3 regions of the Vibrio sp. 378 genome follow, and region 1 is predicted to be linked to each of the others. Evidence: predicted binding sites of a transcription regulator. Region 1 holds the regulator's gene; each other region holds the start of a gene.

Region 1 (4,292 bases):
CCGTCTGAGCAAACGCCATGGACGGGTGAATTGGCAATGAAGCTATGGGAAGAAGCCGGTCTGCCGAAAGGCGTGATTAACCTTGTTCAAGGCGCGAAAGAAACTGGTATCGCGCTCGCTGACGCAAAAGGCATCGATGGCGTACTGTTTACGGGTAGCGCAAATACGGGGCATGTATTACACCGTCAATTTGCGGGTCAACCGGGCAAGATGCTCGCACTAGAAATGGGTGGTAATAACCCGATGGTGATCTCTGATAAATATGGTGATTTGGATGCCACGGTTTACACCATCATCCAGTCAGCGTTTATCAGTGCTGGGCAGCGTTGTACGTGTGCTCGTCGTTTGTATGTGCCATTGGGTGAAAAAGGCGATGCGCTTATCACCAAACTCGTTGAAGCGACACGCAATATTCGCGTAGACCAACCATTTGCAGAACCTGCGCCATTTATGGGACCGCAAATTTCGGTCGCGGCAGCCAAGTTTATTCTTGACGCACAAGCTAATCTACAGTCTCTTGGCGGTGAAAGCTTGATTGAAGCGAAAGCAGGAGAGGCGGCGTTTGTTTCTCCTGGCATCATTGATGTAACGAACATTGCTGAGTTACCAGATGAAGAATACTTCGGCCCACTTCTGCAAGTGGTGCGCTACGAAGGATTAGATAAAGCCGTGGCGCTAGCAAACGATACGCGCTTTGGCTTATCTGCTGGTTTGGTTTCAACCGACGACCAAGAGTGGGAATACTTCGTTGACCACATTCGTGCAGGTATCGTGAACCGTAACCGCCAGCTCACTGGTGCAAGCGGTGATGCGCCATTTGGTGGTCCGGGGGCGTCGGGTAACTTGCGCCCAAGCGCTTACTACGCAGCAGATTACTGTGCGTACCCAATGGCATCAATGGAAGGTCAAGAAACTGTCTTGCCTGCAACATTGAGTCCAGGTGTAGCGCTATAAGTTTTTATTATAGAGTCGCAACTATGCATTGCGGCTCACCTTGCCGGCGCATCATTTAGGTATGGGTTGTAGTGATCGTTGGCAGAACACGAAAAGTGAGCAAAGACTCGGAAAAGCGTGTTGACTGACTGGCATTTACCGTCACAGGTTGATGGTTGCTCGTTCATTATTCTGGACAACTCTTGTTGTGAACGAGCAGCCAACTTCCGCTTACCTTTAAACTCTACATCTCGTAACAAGGAGTCGTTATGACGCCCGATGTGTTATTTGAATCGCTATGGCAAGATTACATTCAACGTCTTTGCCCTTCGGCTGCTAAAGTGCATCAGCTGCTTCAAGAAGATGAGCCTCTGATTAATGATCATATAGCTTTACGTACCTTCAATATCGCGCCTCTTGGTATTGAAACTCTAGCTAAGCCATTTGTAGCTATTGGTTACAAGGCGTGTGGTGATTACGTTTTCGAAAGCAAAAAGCTGGTTGCTAAGCACTATGAGCACCCAGATCCGAAGCAACCTAAAGTATTTATTAGTGAGCTAAAAGTTGAAGAGTGCTCGCCTGAGCTACAAGAGATTGTGAAAAATTTGGTGGCACAAGTCGATGCTGACAAGCTGAACGATAGCGCATTCTTACATGGTGGACGCTTGTGGGATTTAAGCTTTGCTGATTACCAAACGTTGGCTAAAGAAAGTGAGTACGCATCTTGGCTTGCGGCGCATGGTTACGGAGCAAACCACTTCACGGTGAGCGTTAACCAGCTCAATGAATATGAAGAAGTGAAGCAGGTAAACAATCATCTGCGTACCGCTGGGTTTACCATTAATGAAAATGGTGGTGAAGTGAAGGGCACTCCTGAGGTGTTGCTAGAGCAGTCATCGACCATGGCAGATAAAGTAGCGGTTCGTTTTAGCGAAGGCACTGAAATTATCCCTGGCGGGTTTTATGAATTTGCTAAGCGCTATCCGATGGAAAATGGTGATTTGTACCCAGGTTTCGTGGCTGCTTCAGCTGACAAAATCTTTGAAAGTACGAATGGCTAAGTTTTAGGGTTAACCTGTTAAGCTTACTCATTAGTGTTCGCTGCACCCTATCTCATTTGGTCATGAGCAAATAAAAAGCCACCAATGTTGCCATTGGTGGCTTTTATAATTTTGTTCGTGTCACTCTAGTTCGAGATTAACGAGTACCGTAAACCACGATGGTTTTACCGTGAGCAGAGATTAGGTTCTGCTCTTCTAGCATCTTCAAGATACGACCTACTGTCTCACGAGAACAGCCAACAATTTGACCGATTTCTTGACGAGTGATCTTTATTTGCATGCCGTCTGGGTGAGTCATTGCGTCTGGTTGTTTTGCAAGGTTCAGAAGCGTCTGAGCGATACGACCAGTTACGTCTAGGAACGCCAGGTCACCCACTTTTTGGCTAGTTACTTGAAGACGACGAGCCATCTGCGCAGAAAGACGCATTAGGATGTCTGGGTTTACTTGGATAAGCTGACGGAACTTCTTGAAAGAAATTTCAGCAACTTCACAAGGAGATTTAGCACGAACCCAAGCTGTGCGCTCTTGGTCTTCCTCGAATAGACCAAGTTCACCAATAAAGTCTCCTTGGTTTAGGTAAGAAAGGATCATCTCCTTACCTTCTTCGTCTTTGATAAGAACCGCAACAGAACCTTTAACGATGTAGTACAAAGTTTCTGCCTTTTCGCCCGCGTGAATTAGCGTGCTCTTTGAAGGGTACTTATGAATATGACAGTGTGAAAGAAACCACTCTAATGTTGGGTCGGTTTGAGGTTTACCTAGAACCATAATATCTCACTTCCTCTGCAGGGTACGCTTGCGCTATCCATATTTTAGCTAAGCCTGAATTAGGCCTACTAGAATAAGAGCACTTTTTATATGCTGCAAGCTCTCTTGTGTTTCGGTAAGAAATAGTATCCTTTTTCGAAAACGATTTCTTGATTTTAATCGTGCCATGATTGAGATTTTGTAAGCAAAACTGTGCACATGATCACGGTATGAAAAGTAAACATCTTCGCAGGCAGGTTTTTAGCCAATTTTCCCTGTTTCGATGAGCTGTTGTAGGATAGGCCGAACTATGAGCTCCATTGCAAAGCTCATCTTACCGCCGGGTACGACAATCGTGTTGTGGCGTGACATGAATGAGCCATCAATCATGGCCAGCAGATATGGGAAGTCGACATTCTTGATACCGCGTAGGCGAATCACCACAAAACTCTCATCCAAACTAGGGATGCCTTTTGCATTAAGTGGGTTGGAAGTATCAACGGTCGGTACGCGCTGGAAGTTGATGTGAGTACGAGAAAACTGCGGAGTGATATAGTTGAGGTAATCGTCCATGGATCGCACGATTGAGTCCATTACCGCTTCACGCGAATGGCCGCGATCGCGAGTGTCACGTACGAATTTTTGGATCCACTCTAAGTTCACAATCGGCACCATGCCAATTAAGAAATCCACATGTTGAGCAACATTAACATCGCCATCGACCACGCCACCATGTAACCCTTCATAAAACAGCACGTCGCTGTTTTCGGGTAAGTCTTGCCACGGTGTAAACGTGCCTGGCATTTGATTGTAGGGAACCGCTTCGTCAAACGTGTGCAGATAACGGCGCACGCTGCCAGTACCATCATGCCCGAACTTACGGAAAAACTCTTCTAATCCCGGGAAGTCATTAGCTTGTGGGCCAAAGTAGCTAATGTGTCGACCTTGCTCGCGGGCTTTGCGAATTTCGATGTCCATTTCTGGGCGAGTAAAGCGATGGAAGCTATCGCCTTCAACCCATGCGGGTTTAACGTTCATCATATTGAACATTTTACGGAAGGCTTCAGATGTAGTGGTCGTGCCGGCACCGGACGAACCAGTAACCGCAATAATTGGGTGTTTAGCTGACATGACAAACCTTGTCGAAAATTACTTACCTGTAATGTGCAGTAGAGTTACTACTGCACGGTCGATATCCCACTATAGCACGTAACAATACCTTGTCATCGAGTGGGATACGGTAAAATGTGAAGGGTCTAAAATTTTGTTTTATGTTGAATATCGACGGTTTCGTGTAGCTCAGAGAACACGATAACCGCTTCACCTTTTTCCAATTGAGCTTTAACTTGATCAATTTTGTCTTGCAAAGAAACCTCAACGGTTCCGTAATCCGTTCCTTCGCGTAAGACGAATTCACGAATTAAGTTTTCCAATGTTTCCGGCGCAATGTCTTGCCATGGAATGATCATAAATACCTCTAACTTTTATGATGAGCGGCTAGTTTACTGCGTTCGTTGCTTGGATACAGCAGAAAGGTAATCTGCGGCGAT
Region 2 (4,292 bases), on a different contig from region 1:
CCAAACAGGTTTTGCCTCCTATTTATTAGAAGGCGTCACGGGCTCAGGTAAGACAGAAGTGTACCTCAACCTTATCAAGCCAGTTTTAGAGCAAGGGAAACAAGCCTTGGTTTTAGTACCAGAGATTGGCTTAACGCCCCAAACCATCAACCGCTTTAAACGCCGTTTTAATGTGCCAGTTGACGTCATCCACTCCGGGTTAAACGAGACGGAGCGTCTGAATGCGTGGCTTTCTGCACGCGACAAAGCGGCCGGAATCATTATCGGCACACGCTCTGCCCTACTCGCGCCTTTTGCTGATCTCGGGATTATCATTGTGGACGAGGAACATGACACCTCTTACAAACAGCAAGATAGCTTGCGTTATCATGCACGCGATGTTGCTGTAATGCGCGCTCATAAAGAACAAGTTCCGATTGTTCTGGGCTCAGCCACACCTGCACTGGAGACATTGCACAATGCCTTGTCAGGCAAATATCACCATTTAACACTAACCCAACGAGCTGGCTCTGCCGTGCCAACCACTAATAAAGTGTTAGATGTAAAAGGTCAGTATTTAGAAAGTGGCTTATCTGCCCAACTGATTGCCGAGATGCGCAAGCATTTAAAAGCTGGCAATCAAGTAATGTTGTTTCTTAACCGCCGAGGCTTTTCGCCCGCTTTGATGTGCCATGAATGCGGTTGGATTGCAGAATGTAAACGCTGTGATGCGTACTACACGTTCCACCATTACAGCAACGAAATACGCTGCCATCACTGCGGCTCACAACAACCGGTAATTCATCAGTGTCAGGGGTGTGGTTCAACTCAACTGGTTACCGTCGGCGTAGGAACGGAACAACTCGAACAACAATTGGCTCAGTTATTTCCAGAATACAACGCCATTCGCATCGACAGAGACAGCACACGCCGCAAAGGTAGTTTGGAAGATGCCCTTGAATCGATTCGTAAAGGTGAACATCAAATTCTGATTGGCACCCAAATGCTGGCTAAGGGGCACCATTTTCCAAATGTAACGCTCGTTGCTCTTTTGGATGTTGATGGCTCTCTCTATAGTAGTGACTTCCGCGCTTCCGAGCGACTAGCGCAGTTGTTTATTCAAGTCGCAGGTCGTGCCGGCCGCGCAAGTAAACCTGGCGAGGTTATCCTACAAACCCACCATCCTGAGCACAGCTTGCTGCAGGCCCTACTTCAAAAAGACTATCGCCACTTTGCTATGACTGCTCTGGAAGAACGCAAACTGGCTCAGCTTCCGCCTTATAGTTTCTTGACTCTGTTTAAAGCAGAGGCGAACCAAAGTGAGGTAGTTGAAGACTTCCTGCGTCAGGTTCGCTTTACGTTAGAGTCACACCCTCTGTTCGATGATTCCTGCATGGTGTTAGGCCCTACTCCTTCACCTTTGGCCAAGCGGGCTGGTAAATACCGTTGGCAACTATTACTGCAAACTCAGCATCGTTCATTGATGCAAAAGTTATTAACCAGTGCCAAACCTGCTATTGAGTTGTTGCCAAATGCTAAGAAAGTGCGCTGGAATTTAGACATAGAACCACAAGATCTCAGCTAGCAAACGTTTAACTATGTAATGAATTACCATTTAATGTGACCAGAATCACACCAAGATTACAATTTTTGTTAAACAGACCGTAACTTTCACTTTAGAAATGAATAGACTATCCAAATTAGAAAAGTCTAAAGTGACTTGTTTGCACAGGCTTAGATTAAAACAATGACTATTCCCACAAATTGATATCGCGGTGAAGAATCCATTTTCCCACTCGTTAACACGAACTGAGCGAAGAGCAAACACAGCTCTAACTCGGTTTGATTACTCTGATTTCAAACCGGAATAACGTCATCTTGGCAAAAAATAAATGAGAGGTTAAAAACTATGGCGACAATGAAGGATGTTGCCCAGCTTGCGGGAGTGTCTACGGCTACGGTATCTCGAGCCTTAATGAATCCAGAGAAAGTCTCTTCTTCTACAAGAAAGAGAGTAGAAGATGCCGTACTTGAAGCGGGTTATTCTCCAAACTCATTAGCACGTAACTTACGTAGAAACGAATCAAAAACCATTGTTACTATCGTTCCCGACATCTGTGATCCTTATTTTTCTGAAATTATTCGCGGTATTGAAGATGCAGCCATGGAACATGGCTATCTAGTCCTGTTGGGTGATAGCGGACAACAGAAGAAACGCGAAAGCTCTTTCGTTAACCTCGTATTTACTAAGCAGGCAGATGGAATGCTACTGCTTGGTACAGATCTACCATTCGATGTCAGTAAGCCAGAGCAAAAGAACTTACCTCCGATGGTAATGGCGTGTGAATTTGCGCCAGAGCTCGAGCTTCCGACAGTACATATTGATAACCTGACCTCAGCATTTGAAGCGGTGAATTACCTGACTCAATTAGGTCATAAACGCATTGCTCAAATCTCTGGACCAGACACAGCAATATTGTGTCAGTTCCGCCAGCAAGGCTACCAACAAGCCCTGCGCCGTGCCGGCATCAATAAAGATCCACAATATAGTGTCATTACTGAGTTCTCTTTTGATGGCGGAGCAAAAGCCGTTCGTAAACTGCTCGAATTGCCAGAACCACCAACGGCTATTTTCTGTCACTGTGACACAATGGCCATCGGCGCAATTCAAGAAGCGAAAAAGCTTGGCTTACGAGTACCGCAAGATCTCTCTGTTGTGGGCTTTGATGACATTAACTTCGCTCAGTACTGCGATCCACCGTTGACCACCATCTCTCAACCTCGCTATGAGATTGGTCGACAAGCGATGCTAATGATGCTCGAGATGTTAAAAGGCCACGACGTGCATTCAGGCTCGCGTCTGCTTGAAACTAATCTCGTCATTCGTGGAAGTGCAGCGCCACCACAGCGCCCTTAACCTAAAGATTAGGTATTCATCCCCAAAGCGGTGCTAAGGCGCCGCTTTTTTATTTACCCCTCCTGCTTTTTGTGTATCCCTGAATAAATGTAAGCGAGAACGGAAACACACTCCTACACTCGGGCGTTGTCGCGCTTTAGCTATCAAGATTCTATCAATAGGGTGTTTTCTCAACTCGTTCTGGATTAACATATTTGCAAGAATCCTTGATGACCAGAAATAACCGTGGCAAATAGAGATTATGTAAGACGGGGGCGAGGCGCCCCAAAAAAGTCGACAAAAAAACAGCCGCCGAGAAGAAAAAAACCTTGGCGCAGTGGCCTGCTCGCTATCTTGCTCGTGGGCGGTTTTGGCTATGGTCTTTACCTTTTGAGTAGCGACCCAGAACCTAAACAACCAGTTGTGAAGCAGCCAACAACCACTGTAAGCAAACCAAAGCCGAAAAAAGACTTGCCGCCACCACCAGAAGAAAAATGGGAATATGTTGAGTCACTACCGAAACGTGAAGTTGAAGTTGTGGCCAAAGAAATTGAAGTTTCTAAAATTCCTTACATCATGCAGTGTGGCGCGTACAAAACTCAGGCACAAGCCGAAGAGCGCAAGCTTGCAATCGCGTTCCAAGGGATGTCGAGCAAGATTCGTAAGAAAGAAGGCAGTTCATGGTATCGCGTGGTGCTAGGTCCGTATAAGTTCAAACGTGATGCAGAACGTGACCGTCATAAACTGCAACGCGCGAAAATCGAGCCGTGTGCGATTTGGAAAGAAAATCTTTAAACTCAGGCCCTAGGAGCTAAGATCCTAGGGCCTTTCTTTTTGCCCCCTTGAATCCCCATTTCTCCTCCCCCATATACTGAATTAAATCCAAAGAGAAATAATCAAGAGGTCGACTGTGACTACCATTGTATCTGTACGTCGAAATAATAAAGTCGTCATCGCGGGTGATGGCCAAGTATCTCTAGGCAATACCGTAATGAAAGGTAATGCGCGCAAAGTTCGCCGCCTATACAACAACCAAGTACTAGCGGGCTTTGCCGGCGGTACTGCGGATGCCTTCACCCTTTTTGAGCGCTTCGAAAGCAAACTGCAAATGCACCAAGGTCACCTAACCAAAGCGGCAGTTGAGCTAGCCAAAGACTGGCGTAGCGATCGTGCTTTGCGCAAGCTCGAAGCCTTACTTGCCGTTGCCGACGAAACCGCATCGTTAATCATTACCGGTAATGGTGATGTCGTACAGCCAGAACACGACCTGATTGCGATTGGCTCTGGTGGTGCTTACGCACAAGCTGCCGCAACCGCCCTACTAGAAAACACAGATCTAGATGCTCGTGAGATCGCGGAAAAAGCTCTCAATATCGCGGGTGATATTTGTGTCTTCACTAACCATCACCACACGGTA
Region 3 (4,292 bases), on a different contig from region 1:
TCGCTCATGTCTTCGTGTGCTTTCACGTAAGAGGCGAAATCCGCGAGACATAAGTATGGGTCACCACCGTCTAGCAGGCTGTCGTATGTGGCACGCAGTAAGCCTGGTTGGCCTGGTGTGAACTCTTCACCCAATAGCAAGTCCATTGACGCTTTGAGTAAGTGATCCGCATTGTAGTAATCAAATGGGTTGTAACCTTGAGCTTTCAGCGCTTTCACACCTTCAACATCTAGACCGAAGATATAGATGTTCTCATCGCCTACTTCCTCACGAATCTCAACGTTTGCACCATCCATTGTACCGATAGTTAGCGCACCGTTTAGCGCCATCTTCATGTTACCTGTACCTGATGCTTCTTTACCCGCTAGCGAGATTTGTTGAGAAACGTCAGCCGCAGGGATAATGATTTCAGCCATGCTCACGCGGTAGTCAGGGATGAATACCACTTTCAGCTTGTTACCGATGCGAGGATCGTTGTTCACCTTGTCTGCAATCTTGTTAATTGCGAAGATGATTTCTTTCGCTAGGTGGTAACCCGGTGCTGCTTTTGCTGCGAAGAACACAACGCGTGGCGTACACTCAAAACCTGGTTCATTAAGAATACGGTGGTACAGAGACAGTACGTGTAGCAAGTCTAGATGCTGACGTTTGTACTCGTGCAGACGCTTGATTTGAACATCGAAGATTGCATTAGTATCGAGCTCGATACCCATGTTCTCTTTCACCCAAGTTGCTAGGCGTTCTTTGTTCTCTTTCTTCACTGCCATGAATTCTTTTTGGAATGTCGCGTCAGTAGCGTACTTCGCAATACCTTCAAGTTGCTCTAGTTTCGCTGGCCATTCTGGGCCGACTTTCTCAGTGATAAGCTGAGACAGACCTGGGTTACAGAACTTCAACCAGCGACGTGGCGTAATACCGTTCGTTACGTTGTGTAGACGTGTCGGGTACATTTCGTGGAACTCTGGGAATAGGTCTTTCTTAACCAATTCAGAGTGAAGTGCTGCTACACCGTTTACTGCGTAAGAGCCGATTACACATAGGTTTGCCATGCGAACCATGCGGTGGAAACCTTCTTCGATGATAGAAAGCTTCTGTTGCTTCGCGACATCACCCGGCCACATTGCACGTACGTCTTGTAGGAAGCGGTGGTTGATCTCGTAAATGATCTCCATGTGACGTGGTAGCAGGTGCTGGATTAGCGACTCTGGCCATGTCTCTAGTGCTTCTGGAAGTAGCGTGTGGTTGGTGTACGCAAATGTCTTAGAGCTGATTTCCCAAGCCGCTTCCCAAGCTAAACCTTTTTCATCCATCAGGATGCGCATTAGTTCAGGAATCGCAATCGTTGGGTGCGTATCGTTAAGCTGGATAGTCTCTTGCTTAGGTAGATCCGCTAGCGAGTAGCCCGCAGCTTCGTGGCGACGTAGGATGTCACGTACAGACGCTGCTGAGTGGAAGTACTGCTGCATTAGACGCAGTGTTTTACCTTTCTCGTGGTTGTCGTTCGGGTAAAGCACTTTAGTGATGTTACCTGCGTCGATCAGTGCGTGCTGAGCTTCGAAGTAATCACCATTGTTAAAGCTTGCTAGTGAGAATGGTGCAATCGCCTGACATTCCCAAAGACGTAGCGGGTAAACCGTGTCTGATTCGTAACCCACAATTGGAAGATCCCAAGGCATTGCTCTTACTGTCATACCTGGTACCCATTTGCGAACTTCTTTACCGTTCTCGTTAATCACTTCAACGTGACCGTAGAAACCGATCTCTTGCGCAAGTTCTGGACGCGCAATTTCCCAAGGGTAGCCTTCTACACCGCGCCATGCGTCAGGTGCTTCTTGCTGACGACCATCTTTGAATGACTGTTTAAATAGACCGTATTCGTAATGTAAACCATAGCCGACAGTTGGGAATTCTTGTGCCGCACATGAATCCATGAAACACGCAGCCAGACGACCAAGGCCACCATTACCCAATGATGGGTCGCGCTCTTCTTCTAGCAGATCAGTTAGGTTGTAACCTAGTTCAGCCATTGCTTCTGTTACTTGTTCGTACAGACCCATGCTGATTAGGTTGTTACCAGTCAAACGACCGATAAGGAATTCTAGCGAAAGGTAGTTAACGCTCTTCGCACTTTTAATGCGTGGATCTTCTTCTGTCGCAAGCAAATCTAGAGTAGTAAATTCAGCCAGAGCATGCCCCATTGCTAGGTACCATGCGCGGCTGTCTGCGTTTTCAATCGTATGAGCGTAAGTTACAGATAGGTGTTTCTTTACGCTTTCTTGGAACGACTTCTTGTCAAATTGTTTTTGTTGAGTAGGTTTCATTACGAAATTCTCACGTCTTTTGGTAATTCATCTGCCATACATCGTGCATTTACCTCTGTGAATAAACATCCTCCTAATTCTCATCCTTTGAAGGAGGAGGGCTGAGGGCGTAGAGGGGGTACCATTGCTAGGTTAGTGATCCAAATCTCAACAAAGTGAACTTTGCACCAGTTCTTAGTGATTTTGATCACAATGGAATGTGAGAAAGGTTAAAACCCGTTCATGACGCTTTTTATAGTCCACTCATCTGATGATGTGAAAATTGTAATATCGGTCACATTAACTCGGTCAGCGTAGAAGAACTTTTCGTAATCTATGTGCAACGCGATCTTAACGCTAACGAAACAAACGATATTTAAGTGACGACAATCACAAATAAAGGGCGTAGTTGATGGTAAATCCATCAACCCTTGAGAATTAGGAAGTGGATCAAAGTAACGAACATTTCTGATGTCGTAACATCCCACTCAGCTCACAGGATTGTACGCTTTTTATACAAACTAGAATTAGGCGATGTGAGTTATTTCTAGTTTTCGCTAGCTTTTATATCTAAGTGACCGTATGGAATGGTTTTTCAGACGGACGCAAGCCCCAACAGTAGCGACATTATCTGGCATTCAAACAGTGTTTTTGATGCTGATGACATCATTCAGTAAGACGGCTTTCAAGGGGGCTTTACTAGAATGATCACGTTGCAGTCATTTGGGTATACACAAATAAGGACATAACTACTAATGTGGATTCCATCTAAGCTTACTCGACCAGGACGCCTGCACAATGCCATCGTGCGCCCACGAGTGTTGGACTTACTACAGCAAGCGCCTTACTACAAATTGGTTTTATTCCGATCCCCAGCAGGTTACGGAAAAACAACAATGGCAGCGCAGTGGCTATCCGATAAGCCAAACGTCGGTTGGTACAGCATTGATGACAGCGATAACGACGGCTTTCGCTTTGTAAACTATCTGCTTCAAGCATTAAACAAAGCCACTAACTTCAGTTGCGCTAACGCACAAAAACTGGCGGAAAAACGTCAGATCTCGTCTTTACGCTCCCTATTTAGCGAAGTATTCGCTGAAATGGCTGACTTTCATCAAGAGTGCTACGTGGTGCTTGATGACTACCATTTAATCACGAATGATGAAATCCATGAATCCATGCGTTTCTTCTTAAAGCACATGCCAGACAACCTCACCGTTGTGGTAACCAGTCGTGCAGCGCCGCCTCTGGGCACTGCAAACTTACGTGTTCGTGATTTAATGATCGAAATCGGCAACGAGATGTTGGCGTTTGATACCGAAGAAACCACTCGCTTCTTTAACCAGCGTATCGCCGATGGTATTGATGAAGACATGGCGAACAGCCTAAGAACCTATGTTGAAGGTTGGCCATCGGCGATGCAGTTGATCGCATTACAAGCCCAACATCAAAACCGCACATTGGCACAAACTGTAGAGTCGGTATCGCAGTTCAATCACGCGCACTTGTGGGATTACTTGGTCGAAGAAGTGTTTGACTTACTCGATCACGAAACTCGTCACTTTTTAATGCAAGTATCCGTGCTTGACCACTTCAATGATGAGTTAGTGTTTGCCCTTACCCAACGCGAAGACGCACTGGGAATGATTGAATCGCTTAACCGTTACGGCTTATTCATTTACCCGCTCGAAGGGGAACAGAACTGGTTCCGGTTCCATAACTTATTTGGCGAGTTTTTATCTCATGAGCGCCAAGCTCGTATTCCTCAGCAAGAAAAAGATCTCCACCGCAATGCTGCTATCGCTTGGTTACAACAAAAAGCACCGCACCAAGCGATTCATCATGCACAAAAATCAAATGATAAGGACTTAGTGGTAGAGATCCTAAACGAATTCGGCTGGAAGATGTTTAACCAAGGCGAACTCAGCACACTGGAAAGCTCAATTAACAAGTTGGACGATGATCTGTTGTTCAGCCACCCAAAACTTACGA

The links. The regulator CRP, encoded in region 1, controls carbon source genes, mostly activating them, when cyclic AMP is high. The targets are predictions, from matches to a motif close to TGTGANNNNNNTCACA.
Region 2: a site for CRP is predicted at 1,599-1,614, ahead of cytR (DNA-binding transcriptional regulator CytR). Genes of this name have one in related genera too.
Region 3: a site for CRP is predicted at 2,585-2,600, ahead of R7Q48_RS05295 (glycogen/starch/alpha-glucan phosphorylase). Genes of this name have one in related genera too.

The regions. Positions count from the first base shown of each region.
Region 1 covers NZ_JAWOUO010000020.1:28,995-33,286, forward strand. Annotated here, with positions in the region: gene astD (succinylglutamate-semialdehyde dehydrogenase) at 1-954, shown strand, start outside; gene R7Q48_RS22030 (DUF1338 domain-containing protein) at 1,203-1,994, shown strand; gene crp (cAMP-activated global transcriptional regulator CRP) at 2,131-2,763, opposite strand; gene R7Q48_RS22040 (phosphoribulokinase) at 3,004-3,873, opposite strand; gene R7Q48_RS22045 (YheU family protein) at 3,999-4,211, opposite strand; gene R7Q48_RS22050 (hydrolase) at 4,245-4,292, opposite strand, start outside.
Region 2 covers NZ_JAWOUO010000009.1:34,842-39,133, reverse strand. Annotated here, with positions in the region: gene priA (primosomal protein N') at 1-1,564, shown strand, start outside; gene cytR (DNA-binding transcriptional regulator CytR) at 1,868-2,896, shown strand; gene ftsN (cell division protein FtsN) at 3,122-3,670, shown strand; gene hslV (ATP-dependent protease subunit HslV) at 3,786-4,292, shown strand, end outside.
Region 3 covers NZ_JAWOUO010000002.1:415,385-419,676, forward strand. Annotated here, with positions in the region: gene R7Q48_RS05295 (glycogen/starch/alpha-glucan phosphorylase) at 1-2,321, opposite strand, end outside; gene malT (HTH-type transcriptional regulator MalT) at 3,056-4,292, shown strand, end outside.